Regions from separate parts of the Lysinibacillus sp. VIII_CA genome, predicted to be linked through region 2. Evidence: riboswitches for the same ligand, from Rfam matches in the RefSeq annotation. Region 2 holds a riboswitch; each other region holds the start of a gene.

Evidence for each region. A riboswitch is a leader RNA that binds a small molecule or an ion and turns the genes downstream of it on or off. The one in region 2 is predicted to bind thiamine pyrophosphate.
Region 1: linked by a shared signal. The riboswitch ahead of thiM (hydroxyethylthiazole kinase) and the one ahead of thiT (energy-coupled thiamine transporter ThiT) in region 2 are both predicted to bind thiamine pyrophosphate.
Region 3: linked by a shared signal. The riboswitch ahead of ACP3VS_RS10600 (ABC transporter substrate-binding protein) and the one ahead of thiT (energy-coupled thiamine transporter ThiT) in region 2 are both predicted to bind thiamine pyrophosphate.
Region 4: linked by a shared signal. The riboswitch ahead of thiW (energy coupling factor transporter S component ThiW) and the one ahead of thiT (energy-coupled thiamine transporter ThiT) in region 2 are both predicted to bind thiamine pyrophosphate.

What each region holds. Positions count from the first base shown of each region.
Region 1 is NZ_JBNFXM010000002.1:136,327-139,481, forward strand. It holds gene thiD (bifunctional hydroxymethylpyrimidine kinase/phosphomethylpyrimidine kinase) at 1-633, opposite strand, end outside; gene thiM (hydroxyethylthiazole kinase) at 621-1,388, opposite strand; TPP riboswitch at 1,474-1,572, opposite strand; gene mbcS (acyl-CoA synthetase MbcS) at 1,760-3,155, shown strand, end outside.
Region 2 is NZ_JBNFXM010000019.1:35,486-38,640, forward strand. It holds gene ACP3VS_RS19345 (SbcC/MukB-like Walker B domain-containing protein) at 1-590, shown strand, start outside; gene ACP3VS_RS19350 (hypothetical protein) at 631-753, opposite strand; gene ACP3VS_RS19355 (DUF4870 domain-containing protein) at 810-1,133, opposite strand; TPP riboswitch at 1,260-1,367, shown strand; gene thiT (energy-coupled thiamine transporter ThiT) at 1,502-2,062, shown strand; gene map (type I methionyl aminopeptidase) at 2,234-2,989, shown strand; gene ACP3VS_RS19370 (hypothetical protein) at 3,018-3,155, opposite strand, start outside.
Region 3 is NZ_JBNFXM010000006.1:76,365-79,519, forward strand. It holds gene parC (DNA topoisomerase IV subunit A) at 1-766, shown strand, start outside; TPP riboswitch at 890-1,000, shown strand; gene ACP3VS_RS10600 (ABC transporter substrate-binding protein) at 1,156-2,151, shown strand; gene ACP3VS_RS10605 (thiamine-binding protein) at 2,153-2,446, shown strand; gene ACP3VS_RS10610 (ABC transporter permease) at 2,443-3,155, shown strand, end outside.
Region 4 is NZ_JBNFXM010000001.1:486,775-489,929, reverse strand. It holds gene ACP3VS_RS02420 (VWA domain-containing protein) at 1-569, shown strand, start outside; gene thiW (energy coupling factor transporter S component ThiW) at 646-1,152, opposite strand; TPP riboswitch at 1,247-1,354, opposite strand; gene ACP3VS_RS02410 (MFS transporter) at 1,414-2,610, opposite strand; gene ACP3VS_RS02405 (ABC transporter substrate-binding protein) at 3,109-3,155, opposite strand, start outside.

The sequences.
Region 1 (3,155 bases), on a different contig from region 2:
ACAACCTGTACCATGTGTGTTTTTCGTTGGAATACGAGGAGACTGCATGGAAAAATATTTGTCATTTTTTATAAATACATAATCAATCGCATATAACGAATTGGGGAGATGCCCACCTTTAATGATGACACAGTGAACACCTAGTTGGAAAAAGCATTGAGCGACCTCCTCCATATCAGAGAATTGATTTATTTTTCTTCCAGTAAGTGCCTCTGCTTCTGGTATATTAGGTGTCACAATTGTAGCAAGTGGTAGTAAAGAAATGCGCATGGCTTCAATAGCCTCTTGCTGCAATAAGTTTTCTCCACCTTTTGCAATCATAACTGGATCAACAATTAGTGGGATTTTTAAATCCTGTAAAATGTGTGCGATTGTCTGAATAATATCCGAGGAATAAAGCATCCCCGTTTTAATCGCAGCAATCGAAAAATCTTCTAGTAATGCATGAAATTGTTTTTCAACAAAATTAACTTCAATTGGGAAAACCCCTGTTACACCTCGTGTGTTTTGAGCAGTTAAAGCTGTAATAACTGAGGTACCGAAAACCCCTAATTCCTGGAATGTTTTTAAATCAGCCTGAATACCAGCGCCACCACCACTATCTGAGCCTGCAATTGTCGTTACAATATGCATGAAGCCTCACCCTCCTTTGAAAGACGATGAAGGGCATTTAGCAAAGCAATTTGAATATCCCCGATATCCTCTGTAAAGGCTGATGCTAGCTCAGCTGCTTTTTTGTAGTAAGTGAGGGTTTCCACTAATTGACTGTATGGATCTTCTCCTGAACAGTAGGCGGCTCCACATATAGCACTAAGTAAACAGCCTGTACCAGTGACTTCTGTCATTTGTGAATTTCCACCAGTTATCCATTGGCTCTGCACACCGTCTGTCATAAAATCATGTTCGCCTGTAACAATGACTATACAGTTGTAGCGTTGAGCCAATAATGTTGCTTCTGTTTCTATGTCAATAAATCCATCACCACTATCAACACCTTTTTGTTGCCATTCCACATTCACTAATGCCGCAAGTTCTCCCTTGTTACAGCGTATGACCGCAAATTGTATGTCTGTAAGTAATAGGTGTACGGTTTCCTTGCGATAAACTGTGGCACCTGCGCCAACTGGATCTAATATAACAGGAATACTAAGGGTATTTGCCTTTTTTCCTGCTAACAGCATCGCTTCCTTTGTTCGATCATTCAGTGTACCAATATTGATTAAAAGAGCTTCTGCAATGGCGACCATTTCTTCTACCTCATGGCTGTCATCAGCCATGACAGGAGAGGCACCTAATGCCAATAAGCCATTTGCTTGGAAATTAGCCACAACATAATTAGTTATACAGTGTATAAGCGGTTGTTGTTGACGAATCGTTTGAAAAATCATTTTAGTCCTCCTTCATGGGTGGACGTAAGCACGCAAAAAAGGCTCTTTTGTGTAAAAATGCACGAAAAAGAGCCTTTCATCTGAAAAAAAGATGTTCATTGCTCCCTACGTCAGTATTAACTAACAGGTTCAAAGGGTCAGGTTTTACCTTCTCAACTCTTTATGAGTCCCCCTGCAATCTTGCTTTTAGTTGACCAAAATGTACCATACTTTTCATATGTATTCAATAGCAAGTTTTCCTATCAACAAAACGTGACTGATGCCATATAGGTAAGTATGATAGTTGTCATGACTTTACTCAAATCAAGTGTAAACCATTGAAAATTCTAAGAAAGGAGTATAATGTGTCTTATCAAAAGGGGGCATTTGCCATGAAAAGACAAGAATTAGTAGCACCAGAATGGTATAACATAACTGATGAATTTGAAAAATATGCTAAGGATTCAACTAAAAATGCATTGATAATTTATGAAGAGCATTCTGATGTACAATTTATCACCTACGCACATTTACTTGAAAGAGCGAATCAGGCGGCACATGTCTTTACAAAAAATGGATTAACTAAAGGTGATGTCATTTTAGTGATGGTACCACGCTCAGTAGAAGCATACATTGTCTATATTGCTGCATTAAAAGCGGGTTTAACAATCATTCCAAGCTCTGAAATGCTAAGAACAAAAGATATTGAGTATCGTATTCATCATGCCGATGCTAAAGCAATTGTGGCCTTTGAGCCTTACATTCAGCAATTTGATCAAGTAGAAAATTTACAAGAGGTGCAGCTATTTGTTATTGGAAATGCTCATGAGCCATGGCAGCCATTGTTAGACATAATGCGAAAGCAACCAACAACTTACATAAGTTCTACACCAACAAAAAGTACAGACCATGCATTTTTAGCTTATACAAGTGGCACAACAGGAAATCCGAAAGCTGCAGTGCATACGCATAGCTGGGGCTATGCACATTTACGGACAACAGCTCCTCGTTGGCTAGGAGTACAAGAAAATGATATTGTATGGGCAACCGCAGCACCAGGATGGCAAAAATGGATTTGGAGCCCGTTTCTCGCCATTTTAGGCAGTGGTGCCACTGCTTTTGTCTATAAAGGAAAGTTTGATGCGGCAACCTATTTAACATTGCTTGAAAAATTTAAAATGAATATCTTATGTTGTACACCGACTGAATATCGTTTTATGGCAGCACTTGACAATTTACAGGAGTATGATATCAGTTCAATTCGACAAGCTGTTTCAGCAGGTGAGCCCTTGAACAGTGAAGTTATAAAAAAATTCGCGGATACTTTTCATCTACAGGTGCGAGATGGTTATGGTCAAACAGAAAATACCTTACTGGTAGGGACTATGGTAGGTATGGAGGCAAGAGTTGGTTCGATGGGGAAGCCTACCCCTGGCAACACCGTTGAAATTATAGACGATTTTGGTGAGCCAGTAGCTATAGGAGAAGTAGGTGATATTGCCGTTCATCGAGAAACACCTGCACTCTTTAAAAGATATTTAAATGATCCAGAACGTACAAATTTACAATTTCGTGGTGATTGGTATATAACAGGGGATCGAGCTTATAAAGATGCGGACGGCTACTTTTGGTTTGAAGGACGCGGGGATGATGTCATTATTTCCTCAGGTTACACAATTGGACCCTTTGAAGTGGAGGATGCGTTGATGAAGCATCCGACTGTGAAAGAGGTTGCTGTCATTGCAAGCCCTGATAGAGTTCGCGGGAACATCGTTAAAGCATTTATTA
Region 2 (3,155 bases):
AAGTCGAGGAAACAGAAAGAGAGCTACGTTTACTTGAGAGTGAGGCTGGACGTGTAAAGGAGCTATATGGCTTATTAAATGGGCAAAATTCGAAAAAGCTGTCCTTTGAACGATATATTCAAATAAATTATTTAGATCAAATTACAGAGGCAGCCAATATTCGCCTTAATCATTTATCGAATGGTCAATTTGAGCTTAGACGCTCAGACAGACTTGAAAAGCATGCAAAGCAAAGTGGACTTGGGCTTGATGTATATGATGCTTACACAGATCAATTACGAGATGTCAAAACTTTATCTGGTGGTGAAAAGTTCAATGCGTCATTAAGTCTTGCTCTGGGAATGGCGGATGTTATTCAAAGCTTCCAAGGCAATATTCATATTGAAACTATGTTTATTGATGAGGGCTTTGGCTCGCTCGATGAGGAATCATTAAATAAAGCAATAGACACCTTAATCGATTTACAAGATTCTGGCCGAATGATTGGCGTCATCTCCCATGTGCCTGAATTAAAATCCGCGATGCCAGCCGTTTTACATGTCGAAAAAACATTAAACGGACATAGTCAAACACACTTTGAAATAAAATAAAGGAAGGTGTATTTCCGGCTTAAGGAAATACACCTTCCTTTCATTTTTTCCGAGGACTGACTGTAGAAGTTGTCCCTTTTTTTGCTGCCATCACTTTTTTTACAATCGGTATAACAATCGGCGCTAATTTAACAGCGGTTTTTACTACCTTTGATACTTTCATTAAAAACACAGCTCCTTTTTTAATTACTTCTACCTGTTTATTCTAAAAGTAAAACATTAGCGGATAACTCGAACGGCTTGAATAATATTCCATATTACGATTCCGAGCGAGACAATTCCGTAAATGGCGAACGAAATGAACCAAACGATCATTACTGTACTATTACTTGAAGTGGGATCTAAACTAAAGGTAGAAAACACAAAGACAATGAAAAATAATATACCAAATACAAAAGGAATTAAATGAGACACTAGTGCGCGAATGGAATGTCTTTTGATATCAGCATCTTTCGAAACGAAATAAACAATCAATGGTACGATGAAAGGAGCAAAGAAAATACTGAGATAGCTGAAGGCAGATAAAATTTTTTGGTTCTCCATAGTTGTACCTCCTTTTTTAATATTTACGCATGGAAATCAGCAAAGTTTCAAAAATTAAGTATGGAAGAGGTTGTAATCATTCCATGCTTTGCGTACAATGTAATTATTCAAAGTAAATTCAGATGTAACGACCACAAGGGGAGCTGATGATGTCAGCTGAGACTGGGCACGTAATGCCTTTACTCTTTGAACCTGTAAGCTAGCACTTACGTAGGGATGTGGATAGAAACCGACACTTGTACGATGTGAGGCTCTGTCCTGGCATCGTTTTTTCATTCTTGAAAATAATAAGATGTCAGAGAGAATCAAATCAGCGCTTTTCTATTCCTGCTCTTGTATCCTACATCGGAACAAAGGAGAGAATATGTATGGACAAAAAAAGACTATTAATGTTAGTGGAGATTGCAATATTTGCAGCAATTGGCCTTGTGCTGGATCAGGTCTCGTTTAAAGTATGGGCACAAGGTGGCTCTGTTAGTCTTGTCATGGTACCAATTATGTTAATTGCTATTCGCTGGGGCTTAGTAGCTGGCCTAACAACAGGCTTACTTGTAGGTGTTATGCAAACCATGTTTGGCGCTTATATTGTACACTGGCTTCAAGGGTTACTAGATTATGGCGTCGCTTTCACTGTTGTAGGATTAGCAGCCATTGTGCGCAGACCTTTACTAGAGGCAGCAAGTCAACTAAACAAAACAAAAATGGCACTTTATATTATTTTAGGTACTGTGTTTGCAGGCTTCTTGCGTTATGTAGCACATACTACTGCTGGGGCTGTATTTTTTGCGGAGTATGCCGGCGATCAAAATGCATGGATTTATTCGATTATTTATAATGGTACATATATGCTTCCTGCTACAGTATTAACAGCCATTGTGGGAGTGTTATTATTCACAGCGGCTCCACAACTTATGCAACGTAAAGCATAATGCCATCCCCCTTCATGTTGGTGAAGGGGTTTTTTATATAGTTATAAGAGAATAGCGCTTTTTGCACTTTGCCAAGGAGGCACGCATACAATATTTAAAGCGTTTAGCGTTATACGTATAAAAAGTTATGTTATATTAAAGAGTAGATATTAGATGAAAGGGACGTTATACATGATTGTAAAAACGCAAGAAGAGATTGAAGCTTTTAAAAAAATTGGACGCATTTGTGCGGAGATCCGTGAAACAATGAAGGCTGCTACAAAACCAGGTGTCACAACACTTGAACTAGATGAAATTGCCGGTCGAATGTTTGCTGAGGCAGGTGCGATTTCTGGACCAAAAGGAGAATATGACTTCCCAGGATATACTTGTATTAGTGTCAACGAGGAAGTAGCGCACGGTATCCCAGGTAAACGTGTTATTCAGGAGGGAGATATCGTTAATATCGATGTTTCAGGCTCTTTAGATGGCTACTTTGCCGACACGGGTATTTCTTTTGTAGTCGGTGATGGCTATGAAGATAAAGAAAAACTATGTCGTGTTGCCAAAGATGCTTTTGATCGTGCAATGACAAAGGTAAAGGCTGGCTCTAAATTAAATCAAATTGGCAAGGCGGTAGAGCGCGAGGCGAATGCTAATGGCTTAACAGTTATCATGAATTTAACAGGCCATGGTTTAGGTCGTTCTTTACATGATGAGCCAAATCACATTTTAAATTATTATGATGCATGGGACTCTACGATTATGAAAGAAGGTATGGTTCTTGCAGTTGAGCCATTTATCTCTGCAAAAGCAGAGCATATAGTAGAAGCTGGTGATGGTTGGACATTCATAACACCCGATAAGTCTCTTGTTGCTCAAATTGAGCATTCAGTGATTGTTACAAAAGATAAACCAATTATCCTCACTTCATTAGACGAAGACTAGGATGACACAAAAAATCCTGCTCACCAAATTACTTTTGGTAGGCAGGATTTTTTTTAATGAATAAAATGCCAACAAAGAGTACACCACATAAAAATAACGCAGCGGTTGTTACGAGTAGCTCATCAAAACCATTATGTAAAGCGATTCCTATATAAGCCCATATAAA
Region 3 (3,155 bases), on a different contig from region 2:
GAATTATATTTATCAGCCTGTTCATGAATTACCTGATATTCGCTGGAAGGACCTTGGACAGCATATTTCAAGTATTGTGCCAACAAGTGAAGATGAGTCGATTATTGCAGTCTATGGCTTTGAAACATTTGAACAGCCAAATATGTATATTTTAACTGCTACGAAAGATGGCCAAATTAAACGTTCGCCATTAGCAGATTATGCTGTGACGCGTTATTCGAAGCCAATTAAAACAATGAATGTTAAAGCGGGCGATGCAATGATTTATGCATCGTTTATAACTGATGATGCGGAACTGCTCTTAACAACTGATACGGCCTATGCCATTCGTTTCCCTATTGAAGAACTACCAGTTACTGGAGTGAAAACGGGCGGTGTTAAAGGTATTACGCTAAAAGATGGAGAAGCTTTAGTCGGGGTCAATGTCCTACAGCCAGACGAAACACAATATGTCGTTATTGTGACACAACGAGGGGCTGTAAAGAAAATGAATGTTGCAGAGGTAGAAATAGCAAGTCGTGCCAAGCGTGGACTTAAAGTCCTTACAGAATTAAAAGCAAATCCTCATCGAATTGTCGCTGTTATTCAAGCAACAGACGATGAGCAGGTTGTGATTGAAACTGAAAAAGGCATACAAGAGGTTATCGATGTCCAAGCATTGACGCGCGCTGATCGCCATTCTAATGGTTCATTTAAAGTGGACATTGCAACAGATGGAGCCATCTCACATGTTTTAACGGCCAAAAAAGAACAAAAACCAAGCTAACATCATGCCCAGTATCTATAAGTAGAGCTGGGCTATTTGTTTATAGTGGCACAACTATCCAAAATTAGCATCTTGTCATTTAAGATCAACTATGGGTATAATAAACATCGAAAAGTTCATAGCGAAAGAATGTAGGGGGGCTAGTTATGGCTAGCTGAGATTGTGTCCGATAGACACTGACCCTTTGAACCTGATTTGGCTCGTACCAGCGTAGGGAACATCTATTCAAAAAAGCAAATGTTTTGGAGATTGATTGCAATACGTCTGGGAGGAATCCTAGGCGTTTTTTTGTTTTCTAAGCAATATCTTACCAACCGTATAATACGCTTTCTTCTGGTGACAACATTCATTCATGAACACTTTCATATTACAAACTGGGAGGACCTAGCATGAAAAAATGGTTATTTATCCTATTAGCTACTCTATTGACGTTAGTAGGCTGTAGCGACAAGGAGGACAAGCAGTCTGCTGATACAAAGAAAAAGGTATCAGTGGTACTCGATTGGACACCGAATACGAATCATACAGGATTGTATGTTGCGAAAAAGCTCGGTTATTTTGAAGAAGTAGGCTTAGATGTTGATATTATAATGCCAGGAGAGGCAGGAGCCGATCAGCTCGTAGCTTCTGGTAAGGCAGAATTTGGCGTGAGTTATCAGGAGGGCATTACACAGGCTCGTGTTCAGGATGTGCCACTTGTTTCGATAGCGGCCATCATCCAGCATAATACATCTGGATTTGCTTCTGTAGCGTCAAAGGGTATTACCTCTCCAAAGGACTTTGAAGGAAAAACATATGGGGGCTGGGGAGCACCTCTCGAACAAGCGGTATTACAATCATTAATGCAAAAAGAAAACGCTGATATTAATAAATTAGACATTGTCAATGCGGGAGATTTAGATTTCTTTACGATGATGAAAAAGGACATCGACTTTGCTTGGATTTATTATGCATGGACAGGTATTGAGGTAGAGCTTCGTGGGGAAAAAATTAATATGCTGTATTTAACGGACTATAGTGATCAGTTAGATTACTATACACCTGTTTTAGCAACCAATGAAAAAATGATTCAAAACAATCCAGACAGCGTCAAAGCTTTTGTTGCGGCTGCATCGAAGGGCTATGAATATGCCATCGAGCATCCGAATGAAGCGGCTGATATTTTACTAGAAGCGGCACCAGACTTAGATAAGGAGTTAGTGCATAAAAGTCAAGAGTGGTTGGCTGATAAGTATCAGGATGACGCTAATCAATGGGGGGAGCAAAAGCTTTCTGTGTGGGAAAACTATGCTAAATGGATGTCGAGTAACAAAGTGTTAGAGGGCGAATTTGATGCTAAACAGGCGTTTACGAATGAGTTCCTACCGAAAAAGGAGGCCAATTAACATGGCAAATTCATTAATCAGTGTCCAAATCATTCCGAAGACAGAGAAATACGAGGATGTCATTCCTTATGTGGATGCGGCCATTGCGGTTATTGATGCATCTGGTGTGAACTATGAGGTTCATCCCCTTGAAACAACAATGGAAGGTGAGCTTACAACGCTTCTTCAAATCATTGAAAAAATGAATGTTAAGATGGTCGAGCTAGGAGCCATTAATGTCATTACACAAGTAAAAATTTTATATCAACCAAATGGGATTACCATGGCTACATTAACGGAGAAATATCATTCATGAAACGGGCATTACAAAAGGGAAGGACGATAATGTTTATCGCCTTCCTCTTATTCATATGGGAGCTTGTTGTGCATATCGCTGATGTTCCTCCCTGGCTCCTCCCAGCACCAAGCATAATCTTAAAGGAAGGCTTTCAATCATATCAAACGTTTCTGCCACATGCTCTGGCTACTGTGGAATTAGCTTTACTTGGACTTGCTATTGGGGTTGGCTGTGGTCTAACCGTGGCGATTGTTTTGCATCGTTTTACTTTCATTCGGTCGTTATTTTATCCGATTCTCATTATGTCGCAAAATATACCCATTCTTGTATTGGCGCCGTTACTTATTATTTGGTTTGGCTTTGGCTTATTACCAAAGCTCATCATTATTTGTCTAGTATGCTTTTTCCCTATTGTCATTGCGGCAATGGACGGTTTTCGTCAAACAGCACCCGAGTTAAAGCATTACTTCGAAATGATTGGAGCAACGAAGGCCCAAACGTTTTGGAAATTAGAATGGCCACATGCCTATCCGGCAATTTTCTCGGGCGTAAAAATTGCTGCTACCTATAGTGTAATGGGAGCAGTTATTGCGGAATGGCTTGGTGCAAAAAAGGGAATAGGCGTATACATGACCTTAGCACAATCTTCCTTCCGTACAGATCGAGTGTTTGTCGCCATTTTTGCGATTGTCTTGCTAAGCTTATTGTTGTTTAGTAGTATCCGCTT
Region 4 (3,155 bases), on a different contig from region 2:
GTTATAATGACGTTGCCTACGATGTAAGAGTAGAATCAGATGGATCCTTTATGATTACAGACCCTACAAATGAAGCAGCATTTTTAGATATTGTGGCTGTTAATGAAGCGGGTGAAGAGCTAGACACACAGCTTGAAACTATATCAGCCTCTCAGGTGCGAGCTGTGGTACAAGCTGAGCCGGGGTTAATCTTCTTCCGTATCGCTGATGAAAAGGAAACGATTTATCAGGCGGGATTAAGTGTTCCTTACAGCGCTGAATATGAACTTCTTCCTGTTAATGATAAATTAATAGAAGAAATAACCGAACAAACAGGTGGTGCTGTTTTAAAAGAACCACAAGAAGTGTTCCGTGACTTTACAAAGCAAGGGGCGGATCGTCAAAACATTGCCACATGGCTTCTCCTTGCAGGTATGCTCTTATTCTTTATTGATATAACAATAAGGCGCTTTGGCTGGAATTTCCTAACGAAGTCGAAGAAAAAGGAGCAACTGGTAGAGGATCTCCCTGTACAAGCAGAAGACACGAATGTAGCACAACTATTAAAGGGTATGAAAAAACGCCAATAATTTAGTTTAGATGAAAGCAGTGCGAATTTCGCACTGCTTTTTGTACATTCATGGAAAAAGAAATCCTCCTACGACACTATTTAATAAAGAGAGTAGGATTAAAATATCTTACTAGCACCGTTTTTTGCAAACTGCTAGCTACTAAAATGCCTAAAATTGCTCCAATTGTACTTGATATTAAAAAGGCAGGCATAAAAAACAAGGCTGCTACGGAAGTTCCCATTAGTACATTTGCATAGGGCACTGCTACAAGTGATGCTAGAAGACCAGTGCCAATCACTTCACCCAAACCAGCAAACCAAATTTTACCGCTATATTTATAGGCAAGCCCTGCGCATAATGCACCAATAATACTACCAGGAATGGCTAAAAGAGAGCCTGTCCCTGTAAGGATTCGAATAATGGCCGTAACAAAGGCAACTACAACTGTAGATACGGGTCCAAGTATAATGGCTCCTATTACGTTAATAGCGTGCTGTACCGGATAAGCACGAGCAATCCCAGTTGGAATGGAGATAAAAGTAGAACCTGCAATAGCAATCGCTACTAATAAAGCCATAATTGTTAATTTTCTAATAGACATGTTAGGTGTACTCCTTTTCATTTTAGCCACTAGGAAAATGAAAAAAGCCGCTTCCTTCAAACGACAGGAAGCGGCCTTGCTTATACACTGAAAATAGCAAGAAGCGCCACTTCCCTCCGCTAGTATGAACTAGATCAGGTTCGAAGGGTCCGTATATAACCATATACGTCTCAGCCTTTAGAAGACTCCCCTAGTGGTAAGTATTTTTCTATTTTTTAGAAGTGTAACATACTTCAATAAATAGTCAATAAGAGTTACCTATTAATGTGAATCTGGATGCATAAGCTGAGGCGCCTTTTTCAATGTCCAAATCAGGGCAAGGAAGAAGCAAGCTAATAAGATAATGGCACCAAAAATATAAGGACTGTTCATATTCCAGTCAAATAAAAAACCAGCCAAAGCGGGTCCAATCATATTTCCTAGACTCATATAGGCATTATTCAAGCCGGCTGCGAATCCTTGCTCTTTTTCTGCAAGTTTTGATATGAGAGTATTAACAGCTGGACGAATCAACGTTGTCGCCGTAGAGAAGATGGTTGCAACAACTAATATTAGTGCAAAACCAGAAACAAATAATATTAAGAAAATAGCAACGGCCGCAATAAATAAATTGACCAAAACTACTTTCATTTCACCAAACCGTTTAAAGAGTGGCGTAATAATAAACATTTGTACAATTACCCCAAACGCACCACCAACAACTAAAATGATGGCAATATCGCCAGGTGAGTAATTAAATTTCTCTGTCACAAATAGTGATAAGGTCGTTTGGAAGTTAGCAATCCCAAATGAGAATACCATCATAATAATTAACATAACAAAATAAGGCATATGTACAGAGCGAGCCATCTGTTTTACCAGATTATCTTGCTTTTGTCTATTTTGCGCAGTATTTGGCTTTGTAGATGGTAATAAAAAGTAAGATAAAATAGCCGCTAAAATGGCGGCAGCTCCCGCCATGAAAAATGGAAAATGTAAGCTAACCTTTGCAAGGAAACCACCAATTCCAGGGCCAATCATAAAGCCGAAAGACATAGCAGCTCCTAACAAACTCATTCCTTTTCCGCGTTCTTCATAAGTTGTCACGTCTGCTACAAAAGCCATAATAGGAGGTGCTACAAATGCAGAGCCAAGGCCACCTAAAAAACGTGCTAAAAAGAGCATCCATACATCTGTAGAAAGGCCAAAACCGATTTGTGCAAGTCCTGTTAGTATAAGACCGAAAATAATTAAATTTTTCCGCCCATACTGGTCCGAAAGATTCCCAGCAATTGGAGAAAATACGAATTGTGCTAAGGCGAACGTTGCAATAAGCATGCCTAGAACTTGTCCTGCTGCTCCAAATATTCTTAAATATTCAGGCATTACAGGAATAATAATTCCAATACTCCCCATTGCGATAAACATGTTAAACATTAAAATATACAAAGCCGCCTTATTGGACTTCTGCTGGGTCATCGACAAGCCCCCCTTTTTGTAATCAAATATAGTACAGTCTATCATAAAGAATTATGGCTGGCTAATAGTTGAGATTGCTGTAACTGGTTCGATATGTAGAATGATTTTCCAGAAAAGCTTTTATCTCATAAAAATTCGGGGTGTGGAGTGAGGAGAGAGAATTGCTTTTTCTAGAGACTTGAAGTAGGGAGAGTAAAAAACTAGTGAAAATAAATAATTGCGTTTGCTATGAGAAAGCTTACCTATAACCGTGTAGATGAAAGTTAAAGATGAAGTTATAATGCGCAGGTGTCGTACGACGTAGATTCAAGGTCTTTTTATGGATAAAGAAAAACTAAAGATTGCTGGCATCTTGAAAAAATTGATGATACCTAGACGAAGTGGGATTGTATGATCGACAACTGGTTACTAGTAGAATTTCTTTCTAAATATAGCGATACAAATGAATGCTTAAATAAAAAAGGCGAATTGGTTTGTAGACCAATTCGCTCTTATAAATTATCGAATACTCATTTTAAATTCTAAAAACAGTTCATTATATTTTC